Regions from separate parts of the Clostridium sp. USBA 49 genome, predicted to be linked through region 2. Evidence: a T-box and tRNA genes for the amino acid it is inferred to sense, from the RefSeq annotation. Region 2 holds a T-box; the other holds one or more tRNA genes.
What was found. A T-box is a leader RNA that pairs with one kind of tRNA and senses whether it is charged. The one in region 2 lies ahead of argS (arginine--tRNA ligase), so its partner is inferred to be a tRNA-Arg.

Region 1 (7,735 bases), on a different contig from region 2:
TAGTTATGCAAAGATATTTCCAAGTCTTTTTAAAGATATAAATACTTTATCAAAGGATATACAAAAACACTTTAGATATCCAGAGGATTTATTTGATATTCAATGTAATGTTCTCGGGAAATATCATATAACTGATCCAGGAGTTTTTTATAATGAAGAAGATTTATGGGAAGTTTCAACTAATCAAAAGAAAATAGAAGGAGAAAAGGAAATTAACGAAGGATATTATGTAACAATGAAACTTCCAAACAGTCAAAAAGAAGAAATGATACTTTTAGAATACTTTAATATGAGAAATAAAAATAATATGGTAGCACTTTTAGCGGCAAGAATGGACGATGAAAATTACGGTAAAATGTCACTTTATAAGTTCCCGCCGCAAAAAACAATATATAGTCCTTATTTATTTAAACAAAAGATACTTCAAGATCCTTTGATTTCCAAGGAAATATCTCTTTGGAATAAAGAAGGTTCTGAAATTGTATATGGTGATACTATAATTATACCTATAAATCAATCTCTTTTATATGTAAATCCAATTTACTTAAGAGCAACTGGTGAAAAAAGTATTCCAGAAATGAAAAGAGTAGTGATTTTCGATGGAGAAAAAATAGTAATGGCTGAAAATATAGACAAAGCACTTGAGCAAATGTTTAATTATAATAAAGTAACAGAGGATAAGAAATCTTCAAATTTAAATGAAAATATAAATTCTGAATTTAAAGAAAAAATTAAATCTGCAAAAGAATATTTTGATAAAGCAGTAGAGGCTCAAAAAAATGGGGATTGGGCTAAATACGGAGAATATATAAAAAGTTTGCAAAATATTTTAGAAGAATTAAATAAATAACAAAATATATAAAAATCAAAGTAAAAATCACATAAATTAAAATATTGATAAAAAATTTTATACCTATAAATAAAAGTAGTATTATAATATATAAGAGAAAAAAGAGAACTTCTTATAATTGGAGGCATAAATACATTATGGATTATGATGTACTTATTTTGGGTGGGGGAATAATAGGTTGTGCTGTTGCCTATGAACTTTCAAAATATAGTTTAAATATAGCTGTAATTGAAAAAGATTATGATATAGCAGATGACATAGCTTTAATAAATTCTGCTGTAGTATATGATGGAATAGAAACTAAAAACACTTTAGCAGCTAAATTAGAATTAATGGGAAATAACATGTTTGATGAAATAACATCAAAATTTAATGTACCATTTAAAAGAACAGGGGGACTTATAGTTGCAACAAATGAAAAAGAAGAACAAAAAATTATTAAAATGTATGAAAGAGCTTTAAAAAGAGGAGTAGGAGGTATAAAACTTCTAGATAGTAATACTGTATATGAAATGGAACCTAACCTTAATATAAAAGTTATAAAAGCTATTCATTCAGATAATATAGGAGTTGTATGTCCTTATGATTTGGCAATATCTTATGCAGAGATAGCCTTTGACAATGGAGTTAATTTTAAATTAGAAGAAGAAGTAATAGATATAAAGAAAATTTCAAAAGGATTTAAAGTTGAAACTAATAAAAATAAATTTACTTGTAGAATGGTTATTAATACTACACCAAGAAACAAATATAGTATTGATAATAATAATGAAGAAGTAATAAACAATGTTTTTTATTTAAAATACTTTTTACTTGAAAGGGATTTTAAGGGTATTTTTTCTAATATACTTTTTACTATAAGCGAAGAAGGAGAAAGGGCTTTTACTATTCCTTCAATGCATGGTAATACAATAGCTGCTTTAAATACTAAAGAAAATTTAAGTTATGATAAATCTATAAAAAGAGTTTCATCTCTTATAAATGGGGTTAAAGATGAAAATATAACAAGTTTTTATCAATCCTTCTTTTATAAAAATGATGTACTAATAGATGATAGTTCTGTAGATAAAGGATATATAAAAGTTTCTGCAAAACATTATGGAGAAGTGACAATGACACCTGCTATTGCTAAAATAATATGTGAAACTGTAGTAAATAATATGAAATGTAAATTAAAAAAAGATTTTAATGATAAAAGAAGAGAATTTTATAGATTTAGAGATTTATCAGATAAAGAAAAAGATGAAATAATAAAACTTGATAAAAGATTTAGTAAAATAGTATGTCTTTGTCAGATGATTACAGAAGGAGAAATAGTAGAAGCTATAAGGAGACCTTTAGGAGCAAGAACATTAGAAGGTGTAAAAAGAAGAACAGGAGTAACTCTTGGAAGCTGCCAAGGAGCATATTGCACTAATAAAATTATATCTATACTTGCAAGAGAAACAAACAAAAATATAACAGATATAGTTAAAGATTCTAAAAATTCTAAGATGATATTAAGTAGAATAAAGGAATTTGATGGAGTGTAATATATGGAAATTAACAACAAAGATTTTTTAACAACTTTAGTTAGAATAAAAGGTTCAAAATATAATGTAGCTCCTGTAAAGAGTAGCAAACCTATAGATAAAAGTTTATGGATAGAATGTTCAAAGGCTTTAAGTAGAATTTATGTTGGAGCTCCTATAAAAATTGGAGATGTTATATGCAAAAATATTTTAAATACAGGTGTAGATATTATTTGCACTAAAAATATAAATAAAGAATAGGAGAGATAACTATGCTAGATATAAAAAAAATAAGAAACAATCCTGAAGAAATAAAAAATAAAATTTTAAAAAGAGGGGAAATTTATGTTTCTTTTATAGATGAAATATTAAATCTTGATGAAAAAAGAAGAGAAATTTTAGTTCAAGCAGATAATTTAAAAAATAAAAGAAATCAAGTTTCAAAAGAAATACCAAAACTTAAAAAATCAGGAGAAGATGTTGCTCCTATAATGGCTGAAATGAAAAAAGTAGGAGAAGAAATTAAAAAATTAGATGATTGTCTAACAGAAATTGATGAAAAAATTCAAAATATATTATTAAAAATACCAAATATTCCAAATGAAACTGTACCAGAAGGAAAATCTGATGCAGATAATTTAGAAATGAGAAAATGGGGAGATATAACTAAATTTAAATTTGAACCTAAGGCACATTGGGATATAGGAACTAATCTAAACATTTTAGATTTTGATAGAGCAGGGAAAATAACTGGTTCTAGATTTACTGTATACAAAGGCCTTGGTGCAAGACTTGAAAGAGCAATAATAAACTATTTTTTAAATACTCATACAGAGATAAATGGTTATACAGAGATATTCCCACCATTTATGGTAAATAGAAAAAGTATGACAGGTACAGGGCAGCTTCCAAAATTTGAAGAAGATGCTTTTAAAGTAGCAAATACAGATTATTTTTTAATACCTACAGCAGAGGTACCTGTAACTAATCTTTATAGTGATGAAATTTTAAATGGCTTAGATCTTCCAATAAAACATGTAGCATATAGTGCTTGTTTTAGATCAGAAGCTGGTTCTGCAGGAAGAGATACAAGAGGACTTATAAGGCAGCATCAGTTTAATAAAGTTGAGCTTGTTAAGTTTACAAAACCAGAAAATTCTTATGATGAACTTGAAAAACTTACCAATGATGCTGAAAGAGTTCTTCAGGGGTTAGGACTTCCTTATAGGGTAGTTAAACTTTGCAGTGGTGATTTAGGGTTTTCATCAGCTTGCACTTATGATATAGAAGTTTGGATGCCAAGTTACAATAGATATGTTGAAATTTCAAGCTGCAGTAACTTTGAAGATTTTCAAGCTAGACGTGCAAACATAAGATATAGAGAAAATCCAAAGGATAAACCTCAGTATGTTCATACATTAAATGGTTCAGGAGTAGCAGTAGGAAGAACAGTTGCAGCAATACTTGAAAATTATCAAAATGAAGATGGTACTGTAACTGTACCAGAAGTTTTAAGACCATTTATGGGAACAGATATAATAAAATAAATAAATTTATAGGAATATTTTAATCATAATTTTAAAAAATATATATTAAAATATATACCAAATATTTTTAAAAATGTATCAAAATTTTTTATACTATTAGCACCAGTTTTACTGGTGCTTTTTTAATTATTTTTCTCCAGTTATCAATAAAAATTGTGGTATATTAGGATATTATCATAAATCAATCATAATTTTTAAAAATATATATTAAAATATATTGACACTTTAAAAAGCTTTTGTTATAATAATCATTGTCATTGTGATACGGAAAGATGGTCGAGTTGGTTTAAGGCACCGGTCTTGAAAACCGGCGTACGGGTGACCGTACCGTGGGTTCGAATCCCACTCTTTCCGCCATATTAAATATATTTGGAGATGTACTCAAGTGGCTGAAGAGGACGGTTTGCTAAACCGTTAGTAGGGGTAACTCTAGCCCGGGTTCGAATCCCGGCGTCTCCGCCATGAAAGCACCTAACAGAGTTTAGGTGTTTTTAATTTAAAATATGCGGCAGTAGCTCAGTTGGATAGAGTAGCTGGCTACGAACCAGTTGGTCGGGGGTTCGAATCCTCTCTGCCGCACCAAAATACCTTCAAGGCTATTAAAATCAATGCTTTGAAGGTATTTTTTTATAATTAAAAATATTTCTATTTTATTAGAAAAAATAATTTTGTTACATTTTAATTAATAAAAATGTTGCATAATTTATTTTATTTTTTTATAATTAATAAATAAAAATGATGAATAAAATCACAAAATGTCTAAAATTTATGGTTTTTAATAGTTTTTATATAAAAAACTTGACTATAAATACAAATAGTGTAACATTTAAAGTATAAAATGTATTTGGTAAGGAGAAGTGGTAGATGTGGATTTAAAAAGTTCCATAATTGAAGCTGTAACTGAGTTGTTTCAAATGTTTGGGTTAAATTCTTATTTTAAAGAAGAAATATATGAAAAACATCAGTTTATTGGCGAACAAGTTAATGTATTAATAGGGCTTACAGAAAATATAAAAGGAAACGTTATAATAGGATTTAAAAAATCTACAGCTTCTCAAGTAATTTCAGCAATGATGGGCGGAACAGAAATTAAAGAACTTGATTTTATGGCTAAAAGTGCTTTAGGGGAACTTGCCAATATGGCTTTAGGTTCTGCTATTATGAAACTAAATACAGAAAAAGTTATTAGTTTATCTCCACCTACTGTTGTTGTTGGAGAAGATATGTCTCTAACTGTAAGTGGAAATAATTCTACAAAACTTATTTTTAACTTAAATGATGATATATTTAACATTATAATAGCAATTGATTAACACTTTAAGAGGCTTTAGCAAAACCTATAAAATTTATGAATTATTTTGCGAAAGCTTCTTAGCTACTCCAATTTTCTCTCCCATAAATACAGAAGTTTCAAAACCTAATTTTGTTTGATATATTATATCTTCATCTATTTTAACCTTATTTTTCTCAAAAAAAAGCATTATTGTAGATCCGCCAAATTTAAAATAACCTTTTTCATCTCCTTTATTAACTCTTTTATTTGGAATGAATGTTTGAACTATAGAACCTACACAAGTTGCTCCAACTTCAACATATAAAACATCTCCAAAATTTTCTGAGTGAAATAAACTCCATTCTCTTTTATTTTCACAAAATAATTTTTTTACATTTTGAATAGCTATAGGATTTACAGAATAATAAAAGCCCTTTATTTTAAAAGTTTCACTACATATTCCGCTATCAATAAAATGGAAACGATGATAATCAGTAGGACAGAGTCTTAAAATTAAACAAGTACCTCCTTTATACATATTTGATATTGTATCATTTTTTATAAGTTCTCTAAGACTATAAGTAAATCCTTTAACTTGAACTAAATTTTCTAAATCTATATTCTCATAAGAAAATAGTTTTCCATCTGCAGGCGATATCAATATTTCTTTATTCATATTTATAGGACGAGATTTAGTATTTAATTTTCTATAAAAAAATTCATTAAAAGTTTTAAAATCTTCTTCTTTTTTTTCAAACTCTGACATATTTATATTAAATTCATTTATAAAACTTTTTATTTTTCTTTTGCTTATTTTTCTATCTAAATACCAACCATATATCTTTGAAAAACATTTTTTCTTTATAAAACTTTCTAAAAGTTTCATTCCTATTGGAGATGAATAAGTCCAATTTAAATATTTTTCTCCAGCTACTTTTTCTATTTCATATGATTTTTTTTTTCTATCATAATATTTTATCATTACATAAATCTCCTTATACAATAAAAAATTTCAATAAAAATCTAGTAACTACTATTAATCAAAAAATAAAAATACATACCTTTATCAATAAAATAAATTAAAACTTTATATTTTGTATTTTATCATTAACAATATTTTTTATCCACTTTAAAATTTACAAGTAAATTCTATATAAATAAGAATTTTTAAAAACTATGAAAGTTTTTTTCATATTGGTATAATAGAATATATAAACCAAAGGAGGAAAACAAAAATGCCTGGCAGTTTGATAAAAATAAAAGAAATATTAGATAATATAAGTCCATCTGAAAAAAAAGTAGCAAAATATATAATTGAAAATCCAGATAGCGTATCAAATCTTTCTATAGGAGAGCTTGCAAAAAGGATAGGAACAAGTGAAGCAACTATTGTAAGGTTATGTAAAGTTCTTGACTTTAAAGGTTATAAAGATTTTAGAATAAGCATTACAAAAGATATAGCCTCTATGAAAAAAGAAGATGAAGAAGAACAATATACAGATGTAAAACCTGGAGATTCTTTAGAATCTATAATACAAAATATAAGTTATAATAATAAAAAATCCATTGATAATACTTTAGAGATAATTTCTTTTGATGAAATAAATAAAGCAGTAGATGCAATTGTATCAGCAGATAGAATTGAGTTTTTTGGTATAGGGGCTTCATTTATTATTGCTTATGATGCTATGCAAAAATTTTCAAGAATAAATAAAATAGCATTAAGTTTTCCCGATCCGCATCTTCAAATAGCTTCTGCAGCTAATTTAAAAAAAGAAGATGTTGCTGTTGCTATATCTTATTCAGGGGAAACTAAAGATACATATGATTCCATAAAAATGGCTAAAGAATCAGGAGCAACTACTATAAGTATAACAAAATTTGGTCAAAATCCTATAAGTAATATTTGTGATATAAAACTATTTGTATCAGCGCCAGAAATAAGCATAAGAAGTGGTGCCATGTCTTCAAGAATTGCTCAGCTTAATGTTATAGATATTTTATTTTCTGCTGTTACAAGTAAACAATTTAATGAAGTAAAAAAATATTTACAAAATACTAGAAAATCTATAAGAGAAAAGAAAATAAAGTAAAAAGTCAGCTTATATAGGCTGACTTTTATATTCACTTCTTGTTTGCTCTATTGTAGGATTTAAATGTTTATTTTTTATAAAATCTTCTGCTATTTGAGGAAATAAAATATAAGTTAGTACATCTTCTTCACTGTTTGTTATATATTTAAGCTTTTCTTTTGTGTTTTCGAAAATTGGCTCAAGGGTATCTGCAAACCTTGTAGTTATTCTTTCTTCTCCTTGAAGAGCCTTGTTTAAAAGATCTTCATTAATTTTCCCAGGAGATTTTCCATACTCTCCTCTGCAATAAGCCTTTACTTCTTTAAGTATCATCTTATATCTTTCCCCTGTAAGAACATTTATAGTAGCTTGAGTACCAACCATCTGGCTCATAGGTGTTACAAGTGGGGGATAACCTAAATCTTCTCTTACTTTTGGAACTTCCTTTAAAACTTCTTCAAGTTTTTCTATGGAATTTTGAC
Region 2 (7,735 bases):
CTGCAAGAACTTTAGAGAGTGAAAAAGATAGAAAACTTACAGCACTTATAGTTCCATTAATGTCTTGCAATGCAAGGCTTCCTGTTTATTTAGTTTTTGCTAATATATTTTTTAAAGGTCATGAAGCATTAGTAATAGGTTCTTTATATGCTCTTGGAATAATTATAGCTTTTATAATAGGCATAATATTTAAAAATACAATATTTAAAAAAGATGATGAACCTTTCATAATAGAACTTCCAGAATATAAGATGCCAGAAATAAAAAGTTTATTAATTCATACTTGGGAAAAAGGAAAAGGATTTTTAAAAAAAGCTGGAACTATAATATTCTCAATATCTGTAATTGTTTGGTTATTATCTAATTTTAATTTTAAAGGTATGACTGATATGGACACTAGCTTTATGGCCTACATAGGAAGACTTATAAGTCCAATATTTAAACCTTTAGGGTTTGCTTCTTGGCAAAATTCTGTATCTTTATTAGCTGGGATTATGGCTAAAGAAGTAGTTATAGGTACAATGGGGGTTATTTACGGTGGAGATTTATCACAAATGCTTCCTATTGTTTTTACTAAAATTTCAGCTTTTAGTTTTCTAGTGTTTGTATTACTATATACTCCTTGTATTTCTTTAATTGCTACAATGAAAAAAGAATATGGAACAAAAATGGCTTTGTTCTCAGTAACTTATCAATTTATTTTAGCTTGGATAGTATCATTTTTAGTATTTAATCTAGGTAATTTTTTAATTAAATTCTTATAAAGGAGTTAATGTATAATGGAAATAATTATAACAATTTTACTTTTAGCCCTAGCTATATTTATATTTTATAAAAATTTTAAAAAAAGCACTAAAGGAGAATGCAATTGTGGGAGTTGTTCATCAAGCTGCCCTATGTATAATAAAGAAAAAAATAAAAAGTAGGATTAAATCCTGCTTTTTATTAATAACTAATGTTAGCCATACTATTTAGCCATACTATTTAATTCAAAACTATCTGTATTACCTTTTAAAATAGCATTTATTATTTTTGATGCTGCCTTTTTAGATATTTTATCTATTTCAAAAGATATATCTATTTCATTTTTCTTTATTAAACTTTTTAAAAATCTCATCTGCTTTTCTGTAATACAATCTTCCCTAATCAAATTTTTACTATTTTCAACTTTATACACAAGATTAAAAATTTTAGGTAAATTTAAAACATCTTCATAATTATGAAGCATTATCAAATCTTTTAAATTATCATTTTTACTTTCTAGATATTTATAATATAAATCTACGCTCATACTTCCATCAATTTTATCTTCCCTATTAATTCCTAAAAATTTTTCAACAGTTTTTAAGTTACATCTTTCTAATCCCAGTTGTTTATAATAAGGTCTAATTAATCTATATAAATCTATATGTTCTTTAGGAATATCGAAATAAATATTATTCTTTTCCATTCTTTTTATTATAAATGGTTCGTCAAAAGCTAATCCATTATAAGAACACCATTTTTCAAATAATGCTAAATCATTTTTAAGAGCACATAATATTTCTACTTCATCAGTAAGTTCTTCTGCATAATATTGTTTTATATAAAACTCTCCATACTCATTAAAATATCCTAAAGATATAAGAATAATATAATCTTTATCTTTATCAAAACCCGTAGTTTCTATATCAAAATACGCTATATTATGCATATCATATTTATTAATTATAGATTTTTCTATTTTTATTTCATTTGTATATTCTTTTATAAACATTGCTTCCTCCTTCTATCAGGACTTTAAATGTCAGATCAATTGTCACATAAAATATTTTTAAAATAATTATACACTAAAATCAATAATTTTAAAATAAAAAAGATCCAATAGAGTTAATATTAACAAAACCCTATTAGACCTTTTTATTTTACATTTCTTCAACCACGTCTAATCCTATAAGCCATAAACCATTTTTAATCACTTGACAAGTTGCTTTAACTAAATTAAGTCTTCCATTCTTAACATCTTCATCTTTAGCATTTAATATACCGTGAGCATTATAAAATTTATTGAATGCTTTAGAAATTTCAATTATATGTCTTGTTATTATTGAAGGTTCTAATTTATCTAATGCTAAAAGTATAGCATCTTGAAATCTTGATATAAGCTTAACCAATTCAAATTCTTCGGAAGAATTTATTTTATCATAATTTACATATTTTATATCACTGCTAATTTCCCCTGCTTTTCTTAAAATACTCTTTCCTCTTGCATAAGTATATTGTACATATGGTCCAGTTTCTCCTTCAAAATTAAGCATTTCTTTCCAATCAAAAATTATTTCTCTTTCTCTGTTATTTTTAAGATAAGTAAATATTACCGCACCTATTCCTATTTTTTTAGCTGTTTCTTCTTTATTTTTAAGATTTGGATTTTTTTCATTTATTATTTCTAATGTTTTTGAAACAGCTTCATTTAGTAAATCATCAAGAAATATTACATCTCCCTTTCTTGTAGAAAGCTTTTTATCAGCAAATTTTACAAGTCCAAATCCTACATGAATTAAATTATCAGCCCACTTATGTCCCATAAGCTTTAATGTTGTAAATACTTGTTTAAAATGTAAAGATTGATCAGAACCAACTACATAAATACATTTATCAAAATCGTAAGTTTTTTTTCTATAAATTGCAGCAGCTAAATCCCTTGTAGCATAAATGCTTGCTCCATCTGCTTTTTTTATTATACAAGGCGGCATATTATAATCATCAAGCATAACTACTTTTGCGCCATTACTCTCTTTTAAAAGCCCTTTTTCTTCTATTTCTTTTACTACATCATCCATTTTATCCGTATAAAAACTTTCACCTGCATAAGAATCGAATTTAACATCTAAAGTTTCATAAAGCTTTGCAAATTCTTTCAAGCTTAAATCTTTAAATCTATTCCATAAAGCAACTTCTTCCTCGCATCCATCTTCTAACTTTTTAAAATACATTCTTCCCTCATCTTCAAGAGAAGGATCCTTTTCTGCTTCATCATGAAATTTTACATATATTCTTAAAAGTTCTTTTATAGGCTCTTTTTCAAGTTTTTCTTCATCTGCCCAGCCTTTTTTATAAGCAGCTATAAGTTTCCCAAATTGAGTTCCCCAATCTCCTAAATGATTTATTCCTATAGGGTTATATCCTTCAAAACCAAAAGCTCTATATAATGAATTTCCTATAACAGTAGTAAATAAATGACCTACATGAAATGGTTTTGCTATATTAGGCGAAGAATATTCTACTATAATATTTTTACCTTCTCCAATTTTAGAAGAACCATATTTATCTCCTTCTTTTAATACCTTTTCTATAGTTTCCTTTATAAATAAAGATTTATCCATAAAGAAATTAAGATAAGGTCCAAGATTTTCTATCTTTTCAAAGTATTCTTTATTTATTTTATTTTTTAAATCTTCTGCTATCATTTGAGGAGATTTCCTTAAAACTTTAGAAAGCTGAAAACAAGGGAACGCGAAATCTCCCATCTCTGGTCTTGGTGGAATTTCAATAAGTTTTTCTATTACATCAATCTCTAAATCTACACATTCTTTAATTCTTTCTGCAACTAACGCTTTATAATTCATATAATCATCTCCATCTATTATTTAATTTTAAATAATAAAAATTAAACCCATCTCTAAAAATATAGAGACGGGTATTATTACCGTGGTACCACTCTAGTTGATATGAAAAACATATCCACTTAAAACTTTAACGCAGTTAACGGCTTACCCTACTAAAAATTCAAGCAGCTTCTTAGAGGCTCTCTTCCTTTTTTATATTCTGCAAAGCTTCCACCATCCTCTGCTCTCTATAAGAAATTTAAAAAAGTACTCTTCTCATCAACGAATTTTTATATAAAATATTTACAACATATTATACTGTCTTATGCAAATTATGTCAATATTATATTAATTCACATTTTAATTCTTTAATATTGATTTATGATAATTTCTTAATATATCATAATTAATTATATACCAAATACAATATTTTAGTATGATAATCCACATTTTAATTTTAAATATTTACAATAATTTTTACTTATATAAATTTTTTAATATAATATTGTTATTAATCGATTAATTTTTCTTGCTTTTGCTGATAAGTAATATAATGTCTAAACAGTACTTCATTTAAAACAAAAAAAAATGAAAAAGTTTCAGATGTAATCCCATTAGGAAGATTTATAGTTGATGTCGTTACATATAAATTATGCTTTGTCATACTTGAAAGCTTATTATTACTAAATTTTGTAATAGATATAATTTCTACTCCTCTTATTGATAACTCATTTACACACTTATAAAGAGAAGTTGTATTTCCTGATAAAGAAATAACAATAACTATATCTTTCTCTGTTATACTAGGAGTTATTATTTCAAATTCAGTATATCCTTCAATTATGTGAAAATATTTATGTGCCGCTAAAAATGTTCTCTTTAATTCTTGTGCAACAGTTAACTGCGCTGTTCCTGTTCCATATACAAAAACCCTCTCAGCATTATATATTAACTTACATATCTCTTCAAAATCTTTTTCTTTAATAAACTTTATATTTTCATTTAAATCTGAATATAATTTTTCCATATAATCACTTTCATTATAATTGTTTTCTTCTTCCTGCCACTTTAAATATACTCTAAATTCACTATATCCTTTAAATCCTAATTTTTGTACAAAGCGAAGAATTGTTGTTCTTGATACATTACATTTTTTCGCAATTTCATTAATACCTAAATCACAACATTTTTTCTTATTATTTAAAATATACTTTAATATATATAAATCATTTTCATTTAATTTGTTATAATTGTTATTTACCAATTCTTCTAATTTCATAATATATTTTCTCCCCTTCTCATTTACTTTATTTATACATTATACTAGAATATTACAGTAAATAACAATTATCTTTAGTTATAAAATATCAAGTTACAAAGTTAATGTAAACATATAATAAAAAATAATATTCTTTTATAAAATATATTATTTTATTTTTCTATATTATATATAGTTTTTATATTGGATATCTAAAAATAAAACTGAACAGTATAATTAACCTGTTCAGTTTTATTTAAATTTTACTTTATAAATTTATATCTTATCAAATAAAGCCTTAAAACAATCAAATTTATTTAAATATTATATTACTTTAATTCAGGCCAGTATTCTTTGTTTACCTCAATTAAATCATCTAAAATTTTCTTAGCAATATATGCACTAGGAACAGTTTTTGATAATGTAATAGCTTGCCATAATTTTTGATAAGATTTTTCTATCCATGCTTCTACTACTAATTTTTCAACAGACACTTGTTGTTCCATTAAACCTTTTTGAAATTGTGGAATTTTGCCTATTCTAAGTGGTTCTGGGCCATTACTACCTACTATACAAGGTATTTCAACCATTGCTGTTGAATCAAAATTTTCTATTGCTCCATTATTTTCAACGATTAACAACATTCTTTCTTGTGTATTATAAGCAATTGCACGTGCTAAATCAACAATATAAGAAGCATGTTCATCAATATGAAGTTCACATCCTTTTGTTGATTGATTTTCTATTATTTTTCTGCATTCACCAAATACAAATTTTTCACGTCCATCCATTACTTCATTTGCACGAGTATATTCTTTATTTGAATGCTGAACTACATAATCTGGAAATAAATAATATTTTAAATATGTGTTTGGTAAAGTTTCTGGATCTACTGCATATACATCTTTAGCTTTAGCAAATGTATCATCCCAGCTTGGATCAGTGTGTTGATTATCTCCATTTGAAACTACATACCCATATTTAGAAACATGTTCTTTTAATTTAGGCATTAAATCATTACCTTCTCTGTCTCTTATATCTGACCACCATCCAAAATGATTAAGACCATAGTATCTTACTATCATTTCTTTTCTTGATTTTATGCCTAATATTTCTGCCATCCTTGTTTCTATTCCTATTGGCATATCACAAATATTTAATATTTTTGATTTTGGACGTAGCCTTCTTGTAGCTTCAGCTACAATTGCTGCTGGATTTGAATAATTTAGCATCCAAGCATTTGGTGAATATTTTTCCATATAATCTATTATTTCAATTATAGGCCCTATGGAACGCATTCCATATGCAATTCCTCCTGGTCCACAGGTTTCTTGACCTACAACATTGTATTTTAATGGAATTTTTTCATCTAATTCACGCATTGCATATTTACCTACACGTATATGTGCCATAACAAAATCAACATCTGTAAATGCTTCTTCTGGATTTGTAGTTGCTAAAAATTCAATTTCTGGAGCTTTTTCTTTTAAAATTATTTCACAAGCTTTTGCAACAACATCCTGTCTTTCTTGGTCATTATCATAAAACTTAATTTTACGAATAGGAAATTTATTTAGATTATCTAATAGCATTAAAACAATGCCTGGTGTAAATGTACTTCCTCCTCCTGCTATAACTATAGAAAATTTTTTCATAAAAAGTCCCTCCTAAAAGCTTTTATTTTATATATCATTCGCAATTAGTAATATACGAATGTCAAATAATCTAATTATTTACAAGTAAACTTTCAAATTCTTCTCTTACTTGAGGAACGGATAACCCTACTATAACTTGAATAGCTTTTCCGTTTCTCACTACTCCATGAGCACCAGCTTCGCGAAATACCTTATCACTTGCTAATTTACTTTCATCTTTTACAGTTACACGAAGACGAGTTGCACAATTGGTAACATCTTCAATATTTTCTTTTCCACCTAAAGCTTCTAAAAATTTAGCTGCTTTACTTTGCTTATTTTCTTTAACAGATGTAATTTCTGCTTGTTTTGCTTTATAATCTGCCTTTGTGTAAAGTTTTGTTTCTTCTTCATCTTGTTCACGTCCTGGAGTTGCAAAATTAAATTTTAAAATTAAGAAGCGAAATACAAAGAAATAAATTGCAGTAAAGCAAAGTCCTATAACTATCTGTGTTAAATAAGTGCCTGGATGGTATTTAAATAATGGTAGCCAATTTTGCGCAGCCCATTCAATTATTCCTCCTCCAAAATTACCTACCACTCCAAAAGCAAATAATGTGGCCGCTAAAGTTGCTGCTAAAACTGCATGCACAGCAAATAATGCTGGTGCTATAAATAAAAATGTAAATTCAAGTGGTTCTGTAATACCAGCTACAATAGCTGTCAATGTGGCTGGTATTAAAAGCCCTGCAACGACTTTCTTTTTTTCTGGCTTAGCAGTTGAATATATCGCTAATGCAATTCCTGTACATCCAAAAATTTTTGATGATCCATGTAAAGCAAATCCTCCTGCAGGGAACATTTCTTTTAAAGAATGTGCTGTTGTTGCAAAATCAGCTAAATGATTTGGCCAATAAGCAGCTATACCATTTTCTACTACTGCTGGTCCAAAAATAAATGGTCCATAAATAAAATGATGTAATCCTGTTGGAATTAAAATACGTTCTAAAAATGTATATAACCATACCCCAAAAACACCAGATGAACTTAAAAATCCTTGTAATGCTCCTATAGCATTTTGAATTTTAGGCCATATTAAACACATTAAAAATGCAGTAGGAATCATTACAATAAATCCAATAATTACAACAAAAGATGAACCTTGAAAAATTCCTAAATAATCAGGTAATTTTGTTTCAAAATGCTTATTGTGAATATAAACAGCTATAGCTGCAATTAAAATTGCTCCAATCATT

Region 1: it encodes a tRNA-Arg, which carries the amino acid that the T-box ahead of argS (arginine--tRNA ligase) is inferred to sense. The anticodon was not compared.

The regions. Positions count from the first base shown of each region.
Region 1 is NZ_FUYD01000015.1:36,885-44,619, reverse strand. It holds gene B5D11_RS11280 (UPF0182 family protein) at 1-850, shown strand, start outside; gene B5D11_RS11275 (NAD(P)/FAD-dependent oxidoreductase) at 988-2,382, shown strand; gene B5D11_RS12570 (DUF1667 domain-containing protein) at 2,386-2,622, shown strand; gene serS (serine--tRNA ligase) at 2,634-3,908, shown strand; tRNA gene B5D11_RS11265 (tRNA-Ser) at 4,175-4,265, shown strand; tRNA gene B5D11_RS11260 (tRNA-Ser) at 4,280-4,370, shown strand; tRNA gene B5D11_RS11255 (tRNA-Arg) at 4,414-4,490, shown strand; gene B5D11_RS11250 (chemotaxis protein CheX) at 4,775-5,221, shown strand; gene B5D11_RS11245 (phosphatidylserine decarboxylase) at 5,255-6,163, opposite strand; gene B5D11_RS11240 (MurR/RpiR family transcriptional regulator) at 6,417-7,274, shown strand; gene B5D11_RS11235 (pyruvate carboxylase subunit B) at 7,284-7,735, opposite strand, start outside.
Region 2 is NZ_FUYD01000002.1:33,106-40,840, reverse strand. It holds gene feoB (ferrous iron transport protein B) at 1-764, shown strand, start outside; gene B5D11_RS02060 (FeoB-associated Cys-rich membrane protein) at 780-926, shown strand; gene B5D11_RS02055 (ribonuclease H-like domain-containing protein) at 968-1,756, opposite strand; gene argS (arginine--tRNA ligase) at 1,905-3,608, opposite strand; T-box leader at 3,669-3,879, opposite strand; gene B5D11_RS02045 (MurR/RpiR family transcriptional regulator) at 4,099-4,866, opposite strand; gene B5D11_RS02040 (6-phospho-alpha-glucosidase) at 5,175-6,500, opposite strand; gene B5D11_RS02035 (alpha-glucoside-specific PTS transporter subunit IIBC) at 6,571-7,735, opposite strand, start outside.